3 regions of the Paraburkholderia fungorum genome follow, and region 3 is predicted to be linked to each of the others. Evidence: predicted binding sites of a transcription regulator. Region 3 holds the regulator's gene; each other region holds the start of a gene.
The links. Region 3 encodes LexA, which represses DNA repair genes until DNA is damaged. Its sites were predicted from a motif close to ACTGTATNNNNATACAGT; they were not measured.

Region 1 (4,180 bases), 510 kb from region 3:
CGTGGCGTCGTGATCATCCACGACGAGCGCCCCATGCGCTGGGCGAAATGCTCGGCCGCCCACGCAAGGACGTCGTGCTCCGGTTCGTACCACGCGATGTACTCGGGTGGCCGTGACGATTGCGCCTGCTGGCGAAACCGGACGTACGCAATCATGTCGTGCTTGGCGCGTCGCACGCTTTTGGCCATGCGATAAAGCTGCGCGCCGTCTTCGTCAGCCGGCGACGCTACCGAGCGATCTCCTTGCTGCCAGCGCCACAGTACTTTGTATAAAAAAGCCCAACGCTGTGGCTCGCAGTGAAGTGCGCAGTCGTGAATCAGCGCGCCCAGTTCTTTTGATACATGCACGGCCACTGTTGCGGGCGTGATCATGTCGTTTTCCGACGATTCCCCATAGTCGAACAATGTTTGACCTTGCCGTAACTCTGGCGGTTGTTCGACGCGCCATTCAATCGATTCCGGCGCGAGGCCTTCGGCTAACGCTTTGAGTGACGCGGCTCGCCACGCGGTGAAATCGTCGTCAATAACGATGGAACGCATTGCGATGCTTTACAACAGCGCCAGTTGTACCGGCGGCGGCGCCAGCACACGGCGCAAATGAGCCGACGACGCGTCATGACTGGCCGCGCGGTAGTCTTGCGTGACGACAAACGGTTTGATTTTCTCCAGCGGACAACGCAGCCGAACGAGGTCGTCATAGCGCACACGACGCGTTCGCCGCAATTCGACCAGCCGCTTCGCGTTGCGCATGCCGATGCCCGGCACGCGCGCGATCATTCGCATCGGTGCGCGATTGAGATCAACCGGAAACGCCTCGCGATGCGCCAGCGCCCACGCGAGCTTGGGATCTATCTCAAGCGAAAGATTGCCCGGCTTTTCAAACAGTTCCTCGACGCTGAAACCGTAGCCGCGGATCAGAAAGTCGGCCTGATACAGCCGATGTTCACGCAACAGCGGCGGCGCCTGCGCGGGCAACGCAGAAGGGCTGTCGGGAATCGGGCTGAATCCCGAGTAATACACGCGCTTCAGCTTATAAGCGCCATAGAGCGTTTCGGCTGTTTGCAGGATCGTGCTGTCGCTGGTTTGATCTGCGCCGACGATCATTTGCGTGCTTTGGCCCGCCGGAGTGAACTTTGGCGCCTTCGCGTCGCTCTGCGCTTCTTCCTGCGCGAGACGGATCGAACCCATTGCCAGCTTGATGGTGCGCACGTCCTTTTCCGGGGCGAGGCGAGCAAGACTGCTGTCAGTCGGTAACTCGATATTCACGCTCAAACGATCGGCGTAACGCCCCGCCAGGGCGATCAGTTGCGGGTCGGCGTCGGGAATCGTTTTCAGATGAAGGTAGCCGCGAAACTGGTGCTCCTCACGCAGCGACTGCGCAACGCGTACAAGCTGCTCCATCGTGTAGTTCGATGACTGAATGATTCCGGAACTCAGAAACAGGCCGTCGATGTAATTGCGCCGATAGAAATCTAGTGTGAGATCGACCACTTCCTCCGGCGTGAAGCGCGCGCGGGGCACGTTGCTCGAGCGCCGATTGACGCAGTATTGACAATCGTAAAGACAAAAATTGGTTAGCAGTATTTTCAGGAGGGACACGCAGCGCCCATCGGGCGTGAAGCTATGGCAAATGCCCGCACCCGTGCTTGCGCCGAGCCCTTCTGTGCCTCGAGAGCCGCGCTTGGGAGCGCCACTGCTGGCACACGACGCGTCGTACTTCGCCGCGTCCGCCAATACTTCGAGCTTTTTGAGCAATTCCATGTTGCCGCCAATACTGTATGGATGTACAGTATTGTACGTGGGCAGAGCAAAGGTGCAAGCGGTTTCTGAAGTGGCTGAAACGATCGGGGCGCGGCCGCGCCCGCGACAAACCGGGGGTTCATTTACATGCAGATGCGGGCTTTTCCATGTCGGGAGCGACATGCCTGAACAATTCTGGTTGCCTGGGCTAGAGGCGCCGCCAACGCCAACAGATGGCCTGTTTTTCGCCGTTTTCCCCGACACAAGAACAGCGGCCGGCATTGCGAAGCTCGCGCACCAGCTTTGCGGGGAGGCGCGCGTCCGCAGCAAGCCGCTAGCAGCTGGACGTTTGCACGCAACGCTGACTCATCTGGGAAATTTTGCGGGAGGGTTGCCGCAAGAGAAAGTCGACGCGGCAAAGCGTGCAGCGGAGTCGATCGGCATGGCGCCATTTGCCGTCGAATTCGACGCGGTTGCGAATTTTGGAAAGAGGCCGCGTCCGGGGCCCATGGTGTTGACTGGAGGCGAGGGCGTCGTTGGCCTTCATGCGCTGCATGACGCGCTAGAGCATGCGTTAAACAGCGTCGACTTCTGGGGGCATCCGATTGCCAGCAAGAGTTATGAGCCGCACGTTACGCTGGCTTATGGCATACCGCCGGCGGACAAACGTCCCGTTGAGCCCGCGTGCTGGAATGTGCGGGAGTTTGCCTTGATACATAGTTTGTTAGGACGTACCCGACATGTTGCATTGGCGCGGTGGTCTCTGGTGGGCGGCGTGTCGTAACGACTGCGTCAGTTGCAAAGGGGCGGGAGAAAGTGGTTGTGCAACTACTTCCGCGCCACTAAGCCGTGCAAAGCTGAAGCGTGTGCATTAAAACCGTACGCCGGTTCCGCAGCCGCCAGCGAAGCCACCACCGCTTCCACCCGCGCCGCCGCAGAATACGCCGCAGCCTGACAGCGTCATCATCATGGCGATGGTCGCTAAAGTTGTGCGCAAGCGTTTCCCGAGTATGAGCTTGCCTATGGACACAGTATGCGGGCGGCGCGCGGCGAACTGCGAGAGGCTGTTCGAGTCAGGTGCGGCTGAAGTGGTGCAGGATGGTGAATCAATCATTCTGGATTGCATCAGGTAAGTGGCCTCGAAGAACAAAAAGCAGGACGCTTGTCGTGCCGGTTAATGGAAGATTTATCGCGAGTTCGTTGTACAAAAACGGCGCAGGAGCACAGTTTCAACTCTAATTTACGTCTATGCGTATCACAAATACGCAGTATCTGAAAACCGGTGTGTTTTGTCTGTCAGACACGCGGAGCGGCTAGGCGCTCCCTGATAGAATGCTTGGGCCGCAACGTAGTGGATTTCAGATGAAATTGCTTGATGCGCTTGTCGAACAGCGTATTGCCGCCGCAGCCGCGCGCGGCGAGTTCGAAGACGTGCCGGGTACGGCCGCGCTGCGACCCCAGGACGATGATGCACTGGTCCCGGAAGAGGTGCGTATCGCTAACCGGATTTTGAAGAATGCGGGCTTCCTGCCGCCCGCGGTTGAGCAGTTACGCGCGTTGCGTGATCTGCAAACGGAGTTGAATGCCGACAGCGGCAGCGCCACGCTTTGCCGCATCCGGGCTCGCATGCTGGCGCTCGATATGGCGCTCGAATCGTTGCGCGGCGGTCCGCTGGTTTTGCCGCGCGAATACTGCCGACGCATCGCTGAGCGGCAGTCGGAGCGGGTTGGCAAACTCGACACGGCAGACGTGGTTTCGCGGTGAATGAATCGGCTAGCTGCTCAGTGCTGTCTGGTTCGATGTCTGTCGAAGGGGGCGAAGCATTGAATATGTCTGTTTCACCCAATGAGGCCGGCGCAGAACTCTCTAAAACGTCGGTGAACGATTCGTGCCCGCCTGCTGTGCGAGAGGTCAGTGGATCGACAATATCTACCGATCCCTCAGAGTCTCTTGCCGTGTCCGAACGTGATCGCCGGTTTATGGCACTTGCTCAGGCCGCCGCCGAAGAGGCACGCGCAGCGGGCGAAGTGCCGGTCGGCGCGGTGCTCGTTCGTGGTGACGAAGTCATCGCCAAAGGTTTCAATCATCCGATCGGGGCGCACGATCCGTCGGCGCATGCAGAGATGATTGCGTTGCGTGCGGCCGCGCGGGCCGTCGAAAACTACCGGCTGCCAGGCTGCGAACTCTATGTGACGCTCGAGCCCTGCCTGATGTGTGCGGGCGCGATCATGCACGCGCGAATCGCTCGCGTCGTGTTTGGCGCTCGCGATCCGAAAACGGGGGCATGCGGCAGCGTCGTCGACGCATTTGCAAATCCGCAACTGAATCATCACACCACGGTGAGCGGCGGAGTGCTCGAAGCCGAATGTGGCGCGGCGCTCAAATCGTTTTTTGCGGAGCGTCGACGCGCAAGTCGTGAAGCGCGCGCGGCGGCGCGTGCC
Region 2 (4,180 bases), 1.4 Mb from region 3:
CAATCCGCTGCCATCCCCTTCACGGCCGAGAATCCGGTAGAAACGCTCGATCACCCGCGAGCGCTCGGCGACCGGAATGCCCAAGCCGGTATCTTCGACTTCCAGATGCACGAGCCGAGCCGCCACGTCATGCCGGACCCGGACCGTGATGCGCCCGCCGGGCGGCGTGTAGCGGATCGCGTTGTCAATCAGGTTCGACAGCATTTCGCGCAGCATGACCGGGTTGCCGTCCACCTCGACCGGCTCGTCGGGAGCTTCGTAGCCGAGATCCATCTGCCTCGCGAGCGCTGCCGGCACCCACTCGCGTACCGCGCTGCGCGCCACCTCGGTCACTTCGACCGGCGTGAAAATCTGCCCGGACATGCGGTTTTCCGCGCGAGCCAGCGCCAGCAACTGCGTGACGAGCCGCGCCGCCTGTTCCGAACTGGTGGCGATCTGCTCGAGCGAGCGGTGCACTTCCGCCGACGCATCCTGACGCAGCGCCAATTCCGCCTGCGTGCGCAAACCGGCCAGTGGCGTTTTCATCTGATGCGCGGCATCGGCGATAAAACGCTTTTGCAACTCCATGTTCTGTTCGAGGCGCGTCAGCAGATCGTTGAACGACGTCACCAGCGGCTCGATTTCCGGCGGCGCGCGGCGCGCTTCGAGCGGCGACAGATCATCCGGCCGACGTGCGCGGATGTGCGCCTGTAGCGCGTGCAGCGGCGCCAGTCCGCGCGAAAGGCCGAACCAGACGAGCAGGATCGCGAGCGGCAGGATCACGAACTGCGGCAGGATCACGCCCTTGATGATGTCGTTGGCAAGCTCGCTGCGCTTGTCGAGCGTTTCGGCGACCTGCACCAGTACAGGCTGCGCGCCGGGCGTCTGCGGAAATTCGACGGTCGTGTAGGCAACGCGGATGTCGTTGCCGCGCAGCACGTCGTCGCGGAATTCGACGATGCCCGGCTGTGGCCGGTCCTCTTCGTGCGGCAGCGGCATGTCGCGCTCGCCGCTTACCAGTTCGCCGCGCGTGCCGAGCACCTGATAGAACACGCTGTCTACATTGTCGGCGCGCAGAAAATCGCGGGTGGAGTCGGGCAGCGACAATTCCGCCACACCGTTGATCGGGTGAATCTGGCGGGCGAGCACGTACGCGTCGGTTTCGAGCGCGCGGTCGAACGGCCCGTTCGCAATCGACTTCGCTACCAGATAGGTGATGGCCAGGCTCATCGGCCAGAGCAGCAGCAGCGGCGCGAGCATCCAGTCGAGAATCTCGCCGAACAGCGAGCGGGGACGGGCTTCGGCGGCGGCTTCGGTTTCGTCGGGCGGGGCGAACGGGTTGGCGTAGCGCTCGTCGCGCACTTCGTCGAGATCCGCCGCGTGCGCCGGAGCGCGGTCTGCGCGTGCGGACATGGGCGCCTTCTATTTGTAGTGGTGGCTCGCGGGCATCGCGACGGACGGCGACGACGCGGGCGGCTCGGACGTTTCCGGCGCGGCGGGTTCCGTCATTGCCGCGGCGTTGGAGGCACTCGCGGCTGCGCTGCCCGCGGCTGCCGCTTTTTCGAGGCAGTACCCAAGACCGCGCACGGTAATGATGCGCACGCCGCTCGGCTCGATTTTCTTGCGCAACCGGTGCACATAAACCTCGATCGCATTGTTGCTGACTTCCTCGCCCCATTCGCAAAGATGGTCGACGAGCTGTTCCTTCGACACCAGCCGGCCGATCCGCTGCAGCAGCACTTCGAGCAAACCGAGTTCGCGCGCCGACAGGTCGATCACCTGCTCGTTGATATAGGCGATCCGGCCAACCTGGTCGAACGCGAGTGAGCCGTGCCGCACGACGGTCGGGCCGCCGCCCGCGCCGCGCCGGGTCAGTGCGCGCACCCGCGCTTCGAGTTCGTTCAATGCGAAGGGCTTGGCCATGTAGTCGTCGGCGCCGAGATCGAGTCCCTTGACGCGTTCGTCGACGCTGTCTGCGGCGGTCAGGATCAGCACCGGCAGGTTGGAGTTGCGCGCACGCAGGCGACGCAGCACTTCGAGCCCGGACATGCGCGGCAGGCCCAGATCGAGGATCAGCAGGTCAAAACTTTGCACGGAAAGGGCGGTATCGGCCTCGACTCCGTTCTTCACGTGATCGACGGCATAGGCCGATTGGCGGAGTGATCGAACCAGACCGTCCGCGAGTATGCTGTCGTCTTCGGCAATCAGAATTCGCATGATTCGCCAACCTGGCGTTGCCGGCACCATGGATAGCTCCAGGCGCGGCGGTCTCCAAAGATTTTTGTGGGTAGTCTGGGCAGCGAGACAGTAAAAATGCGCGTTCGCATGAGAATCGCGCTTGCCAAAACTACTGTTTTTTTATACAGTGTCTGAGTTTCGTGTGCTGTCCTTTCCGAGTGGGTTGAAACTCGGGGCCGCACACCTGCCTCAGACGCCGTTCATCATAGCAAAGGACGATTCATGGAAGAAAGCAAGAAAGGCTCGGCTGGACTGACTGCTGAAAAGAGCAAGGCATTGGCTGCCGCGCTCGCGCAGATCGAAAAGCAGTTCGGCAAAGGGTCGGTCATGCGGCTCGGCGCAGGTGAGGTAGTCGAAGACATCCAGGTGGTTTCAACCGGATCGCTCGGCCTCGATATCGCGCTGGGCGTCGGCGGTTTGCCGCGTGGCCGTGTGGTCGAAATCTATGGTCCGGAGTCGTCGGGTAAAACCACGCTGACTCTGCAAGTCATCGCTGAAATGCAGAAGATCGGCGGCACGGCGGCGTTTATCGACGCGGAACACGCGCTGGACATCCAGTACGCGCGCAAGCTCGGCGTGAACGTGAACGACCTGCTGGTCTCGCAGCCGGACACCGGCGAACAGGCGCTCGAAATTGCTGACGCACTCGTGCGTTCGGGTTCGATCGACATGATCGTGATCGACTCGGTCGCGGCGCTCGTGCCGAAGGCTGAAATCGAAGGCGAAATGGGCGACTCGTTGCCGGGTCTGCAGGCGCGTCTTATGTCGCAAGCGCTGCGCAAGCTCACCGGCACGATCAAGCGTACGAACTGCCTGGTCATCTTCATTAACCAGATCCGTATGAAGATCGGCGTGATGTTCGGTAACCCGGAAACCACCACGGGCGGTAACGCGCTGAAGTTCTACGCGTCGGTGCGTCTCGATATTCGCCGTATCGGTTCGATCAAGAAGAACGACGAAGTGATCGGCAACGAAACCCGCGTGAAGGTCGTGAAGAACAAGGTGTCGCCACCGTTCCGCGAGGCGATTTTCGACATTCTGTACGGCGAGGGTATTTCGCGTCAGGGCGAAATCATCGATCTGGGCGTGCAAGCCAAGATCGTCGACAAGGCCGGTGCGTGGTACAGCTATAGCGGCGAACGGATTGGTCAGGGCAAGGACAACGCGCGTGAATTCCTGCGCGAAAATCCGGACATCGCTCGCGAGATCGAAAACCGTATCCGCGAATCGCTGGGCGTGAATGCCATGGCAGAAGCCGTAGCCGGCGGTGCAAGCGCCGAAGTCGCGGACGAAGAAGAGTAACCATCACGTGATACGCAAGGGCCGGCCGTTGTCCAATGCAGGACGCCACTCGGAAGGCCCGCGTGATGAAGAGGACGATTCGTTCGACCCGTTCGAATCGTTCGACGCACATGATCGCGCTGCTGGCCATAGCCCGCAGCGCGCCCAGTCTGAATCCACTTCAGCATCAGTTTCGGACCCATCCGAAACCACTTACACTCGTTCGCGTCGCGAGCCCGGCGCAGTCAAGCCGGGCGAAGACGAAGCCAAAAAATCCCAACGCCCGGCACGTTCGCTAAAAGGACGCGCACTCGGCTATCTCTCGCGCCGCGAATATAGTCGCGCCGAACTCGCCCGCAAACTGAAGCCATACGTCGAAGAAACCGATTCCCTCGAAACGGTGCTCGATACGTTGGAAACGGAGAACTGGCTTTCCAACTCACGTTTCGCGGAAAGCCTGATCCACCGGCGTTCGTCGAAACTAGGCGCCAGCCGGATTCTCGGCGAACTGAAACAGCACGCGCTCGACCAGACGCTGGTTGAAGACGCCAAGGCCCAACTGCGCGACACCGAACTTGCGCGCGCTCAAGCCGTTTGGAGCAAAAAGTTCGGCGAACTCCCCCAGACACCCGCCGAGCGCGCCAAGCAAATGCGTTTCCTTGCGTCGCGTGGTTTTTCCGGT
Region 3 (4,180 bases):
TGCTCGAGCTTCGTGATGATCAGCAGCGACGTGATTTCCGACTTCATCGGCACATTGCCGGCAATGAAAATTACCGAGCCGTATTCGCCGAGCGCACGCGCGAACGCGAGCGCGAAACCCGTCAACAAAGCCGGGAAAACCGCCGGCAACACCACCCGACGAAACGTCAGCCAGCGCGTCGCGCCCAGGCACGCGGCGGCCTCTTCCTGTTCGCGCTCGAACTCTTCGAGCACCGGCTGCACCGTACGAACGACGAACGGCAAGCCGATGAAGGTCAGCGCAACCAGCACGCCCGCGGGCGTAAACGCAATCTTGATGCCGAGCGGTTCGAGAAACTGCCCGATCCAGCCGTTGCCCGAATAGACCGCCGCCAGCGAAATACCGGCCACGGAAGTAGGCAGCGCGAACGGCAGATCGACCACGGCATCGACAATGCGCTTGAACGGGAAGGTGTAACGCACCAGCACCCACGCGACCAGAAAGCCGAACACGGCGTTGATCAGCGCGCCGCCGAGCGCGGAAAAAAACGTCAGCCGGTACGACGCGAGCACGCGTGGCGAAGTAACCGCGCGCACGAACTGGCTCCAGTCGAGCGTGGCGGTTTTCAGGAAGGTCGCCGCAAGCGGAATCAGCACCACGAGGCTCAGATAAGCCACCGTGATGCCGAGAGTCAGGCCAAAGCCGGGCAACGCGCTCGGCTTCCGGAAGGTGAACGTCGTCATGCTGGATACTCTTTCAGGTTGATGCTTGCGTTTTTGATCACTGGCTTCGCTCGACGTTTGCGGCCACCGTACGCCGGTTAGCCAAAAGCGCGCCCACTGGGCGCGCTCGGAAGTGGCGCGTTGCCGCGCCGCTTTTTACCTCTGCCTTGCCAGGCATCGGCGGAATTACTGAGGCTGGTAGATCGAATCGAACACGCCGCCATCGGCAAAGTGCGTTTTCTGCGCATTGGTCCAGCCGCCGAACGAGTCGTCCACCGTGTACAGCTTCAGCTTCGGAAACTTGGCGGTCAGCTCGGCCGGCACCTTGTTCGAACGCGGACGGTAGAAGTTCTTCGCCGCGATCTCCTGGCCTTCCTCGCTATACAGGAAGTTCAGATAAGCCTCGGCTAGCTTGCGCGTGCCGTGCCTGTCGACCACCTTGTCCACCACTGCCACCGGCGGCTCGGCCAGAATGCTGACCGACGGCACGACGATTTCAAACTTGTCCGGACCGAATTCCTTCAGCGACAGGAAGGCCTCGTTTTCCCACGCGATCAGCACGTCGCCGATACCGCGCTGCACGAAGCTGGTGGTCGCGCCACGCGCGCCCGAATCCAGCACGCCGGCATTCTTGTAGAGCTTGCCGACGAATTCCTTCGCCTTCTGGTCGTTGCCGCCCGGCTGATGTTCGGCATACGCCCATGCTGCGAGGTAGTTCCAGCGCGCGCCGCCCGAGGTCTTTGGATTCGGCGTGACGATCGACACACCCGGCTTGATCAGATCGTCCCAGTCCTTGATGTGCTTCGGGTTGCCCTTACGCACCAGGAACACGATGGTCGACGTGTACGGCGACGCGTTGTCCGGCAGGCGCTTCTGCCAGCCCTTGTCGACGATGCCCTTGTTGGCGAGCGCATCGATGTCATAAGCCAGCGCAAGCGTGACGACGTCGGCCTGCAGGCCGTCGAGCACCGAGCGAGCCTGCGCACCCGAGCCGCCGTGCGACTGCTTGAAGGTGATGGTCTCGCCGGTCTTCGCCTTCCATTCCTTGCCGAATGCCTGATTGACGTCCTGATACAGCTCGCGCGTCGGATCGTAGGAAACGTTCAGCAGCGTCGTGTCGGCATGCGCCTGCGTGATTCCGCCGACGACGCTCGCCGCGCCGAACGCAAGCGCCGCGATCAGTTGCTTCGTTTTACCCGCCAGTCCCGTGTTCCGATGGTTCATGCCAACTTTCTCCGCGTGTGGTCCGCTGAAAACAGCGTGTGATGTTGTTTTGCGTCGCGGTCACGTGCACATGAGCGCCAACTCGGAGGCCAGTCTATCGAAGGGCTTTCATCATTAAAAATAATGTTTATTCATTCTTTAATACGTAAAAGTGGTAACGACAGCGGGATAAGGCGTTGCGGCACGAAAACGGGTGTTTCAGCGTCCTATGTCGACGCTGGAGCGGCCCCGTTCGTGACGAACTTAAAGTAAAGCTTGAAATGCGCCGAATACTGTATAAAAATACAGCTACCTGTTCATACATACAGTGGCCATGACAAAACTCACCGCACGACAGCAGCAGGTTTTCGATCTGATCCGCCGGGCGATCGAACGCTCCGGTTTTCCGCCCACCCGCGCAGAAATCGCCGCCGAGCTGGGCTTCAGCTCAGCCAATTCGGCAGAAGAGCATCTGCGCGCGCTTGCTCGCAAGGGCGTGATCGAACTCGCGGCCGGCGCATCGCGCGGCATCCGCCTGTTGCCGGGTCCGGACGACGCACCGCATCAGTTCACCCTGCCGCATCCGAGCATCATGCAGCTGTCGCTGCCGCTCATCGGCCGCGTGGCTGCCGGTAGTCCGATCCTCGCGCAGGAACATATTTCGCAGCATTTCGCATGCGACCCGGCGCTGTTCTCGAGCAAGCCCGACTACCTGCTGAAAGTGCGCGGGCTGTCCATGCGCGACGCAGGCATCTTCGACGGCGACCTGCTTGCGGTGCAAAAGAAGAGCGAGGCCAAAGACGGCCAGATCATCATCGCGCGACTCGGCGACGACGTTACGGTCAAGCGCCTGAAGCGCCGACCGAACGGCCTCGAGCTGATCGCGGAAAACCCTGATTACGAAAACATCTTCGTCGAGACCGGCAGTGCGGAATTCGCGCTGGAAGGAATCGCCGTCGGGTTGATTCGTCCTGGCGAGTTCTAAGCGCTCGCGCTTAGTTCGTGCACGCGTCACCGTTGTTTCGCTTGCGCCGGTTCGCCTAACCAACGCTGCATCATTGCTGCATCGCCTGGAGAGACTCATGGAACGCCTTGCCCGCCTGCTGCCTTTTCGCCAGTTCGGTCGTCTGCGCCATCTGCGCAAGCTTGTGCCTTGCTCAAGTTCGTCAATTGAGGCGCCGGGGGCGAGCACTCCATCGCTGTTCGACTCATCGGAAAGCGCATCCAGCTTGCCCTCGTCGTTGCCGGCTTTTGCTCGCGTGTCGTTGAATTCAAGCCTGAATATGACGGAGCCTGCACGGCGCGCGCCGGTGCGTGTTTATCACGGGCCGTCGCGACTCATCATGGTCGGCACGGTCGATGCGGTATGCCGGATGATCGATCACTGCATTGCAGAAGAAGCCAATGTTCATGGCGTGGTGTTCGAGGGGTAAGCGGAGCGCGTGTGGGTTTCCCGTGCGAACCGTGAACCAGCCTTGGGTTAGCAAGTGGCTTTGTAAGACAGCTGTCTTACGCAGTTATGCATGTGATTGCGCCACGCGATCACACCGCACATTGCACATACCCAGCCAATTGCTGCATGCGCTTTTCGGGGCTGCCACTAAGATATTTGCATAGAATGGGATTGTTCTTGCGGGGCAGTGGTCCACATTGACATCCAACCTGATCGGAGTCCCATTCGATGACAGTTCCGACACGCATGAAGGGCAGCGAGGGTAGCGCAACCCGTCCGCTGATCATCACGTTGATCGTGATCGTGGTAATCGCCGCGCTGGGATTTGCCTACGCATCACCGTATATCGCGCTGAGAAACCTCAAACGTGCAGCCGATGCGCGTGACGCGCAAACCGTCAATCAATACGTCGATTTTCCCGCTCTACGCGACAGCCTGAAGCAGCAGATAACGGGCATGCTGACACGTCGGCTGGACGCCGATGCCAACAGCAAAATGGCCACCATCGGCGCGATGATCGGCGTCACGTTGATCGGACCGCTGGTGGATTCCTATGCAACCCCAGACGGCGTCGCGGCATTGCTGAATGGCATGCCGCCGCGTGGCAATCCGGGCGAGCGGCCACCCGCGCCGCCTGATGCCAGCAATGCACCCGCAGCAGATGCGGCAACCTCCGCTCCGACTGGAGACACAGCCAGCGCTACGCAACCGCCAGCGCGGGAGACTACGGCGGGTTATCGCGGCATCAACGAGTTTGTCGTGACCTACCGGCGTGGCGAAGGTGACGCAAATTATTCGGCAATCTTTCAGCGCGAAGGTTTGT

Region 1: the regulator LexA is predicted to act here: its motif matches at 1,773-1,790, upstream of BLS41_RS10330 (putative DNA modification/repair radical SAM protein).
Region 2: the regulator LexA is predicted to act here: its motif matches at 2,329-2,346, upstream of recA (recombinase RecA).

What each region holds. Positions count from the first base shown of each region.
Region 1 is NZ_FNKP01000001.1:2,354,110-2,358,289, reverse strand. Features, by position in the region: gene BLS41_RS10335 (UdgX family uracil-DNA binding protein) at 1-539, opposite strand, end outside; gene BLS41_RS10330 (putative DNA modification/repair radical SAM protein) at 549-1,760, opposite strand; gene BLS41_RS10325 (2'-5' RNA ligase family protein) at 1,921-2,523, shown strand; gene BLS41_RS10320 (DnaJ family domain-containing protein) at 3,102-3,503, shown strand; gene tadA (tRNA adenosine(34) deaminase TadA) at 3,539-4,180, shown strand, end outside.
Region 2 is NZ_FNKP01000001.1:3,284,674-3,288,853, reverse strand. Features, by position in the region: gene BLS41_RS14540 (sensor histidine kinase) at 1-1,392, opposite strand, end outside; gene BLS41_RS14535 (response regulator transcription factor) at 1,402-2,196, opposite strand; gene recA (recombinase RecA) at 2,440-3,519, shown strand; gene recX (recombination regulator RecX) at 3,527-4,180, shown strand, end outside.
Region 3 is NZ_FNKP01000001.1:1,844,207-1,848,386, reverse strand. Features, by position in the region: gene cysT (sulfate ABC transporter permease subunit CysT) at 1-722, opposite strand, end outside; gene BLS41_RS08155 (sulfate ABC transporter substrate-binding protein) at 888-1,925, opposite strand; gene lexA (transcriptional repressor LexA) at 2,239-2,889, shown strand; gene BLS41_RS08145 (hypothetical protein) at 2,987-3,337, shown strand; gene BLS41_RS08140 (DUF2939 domain-containing protein) at 3,586-4,180, shown strand, end outside.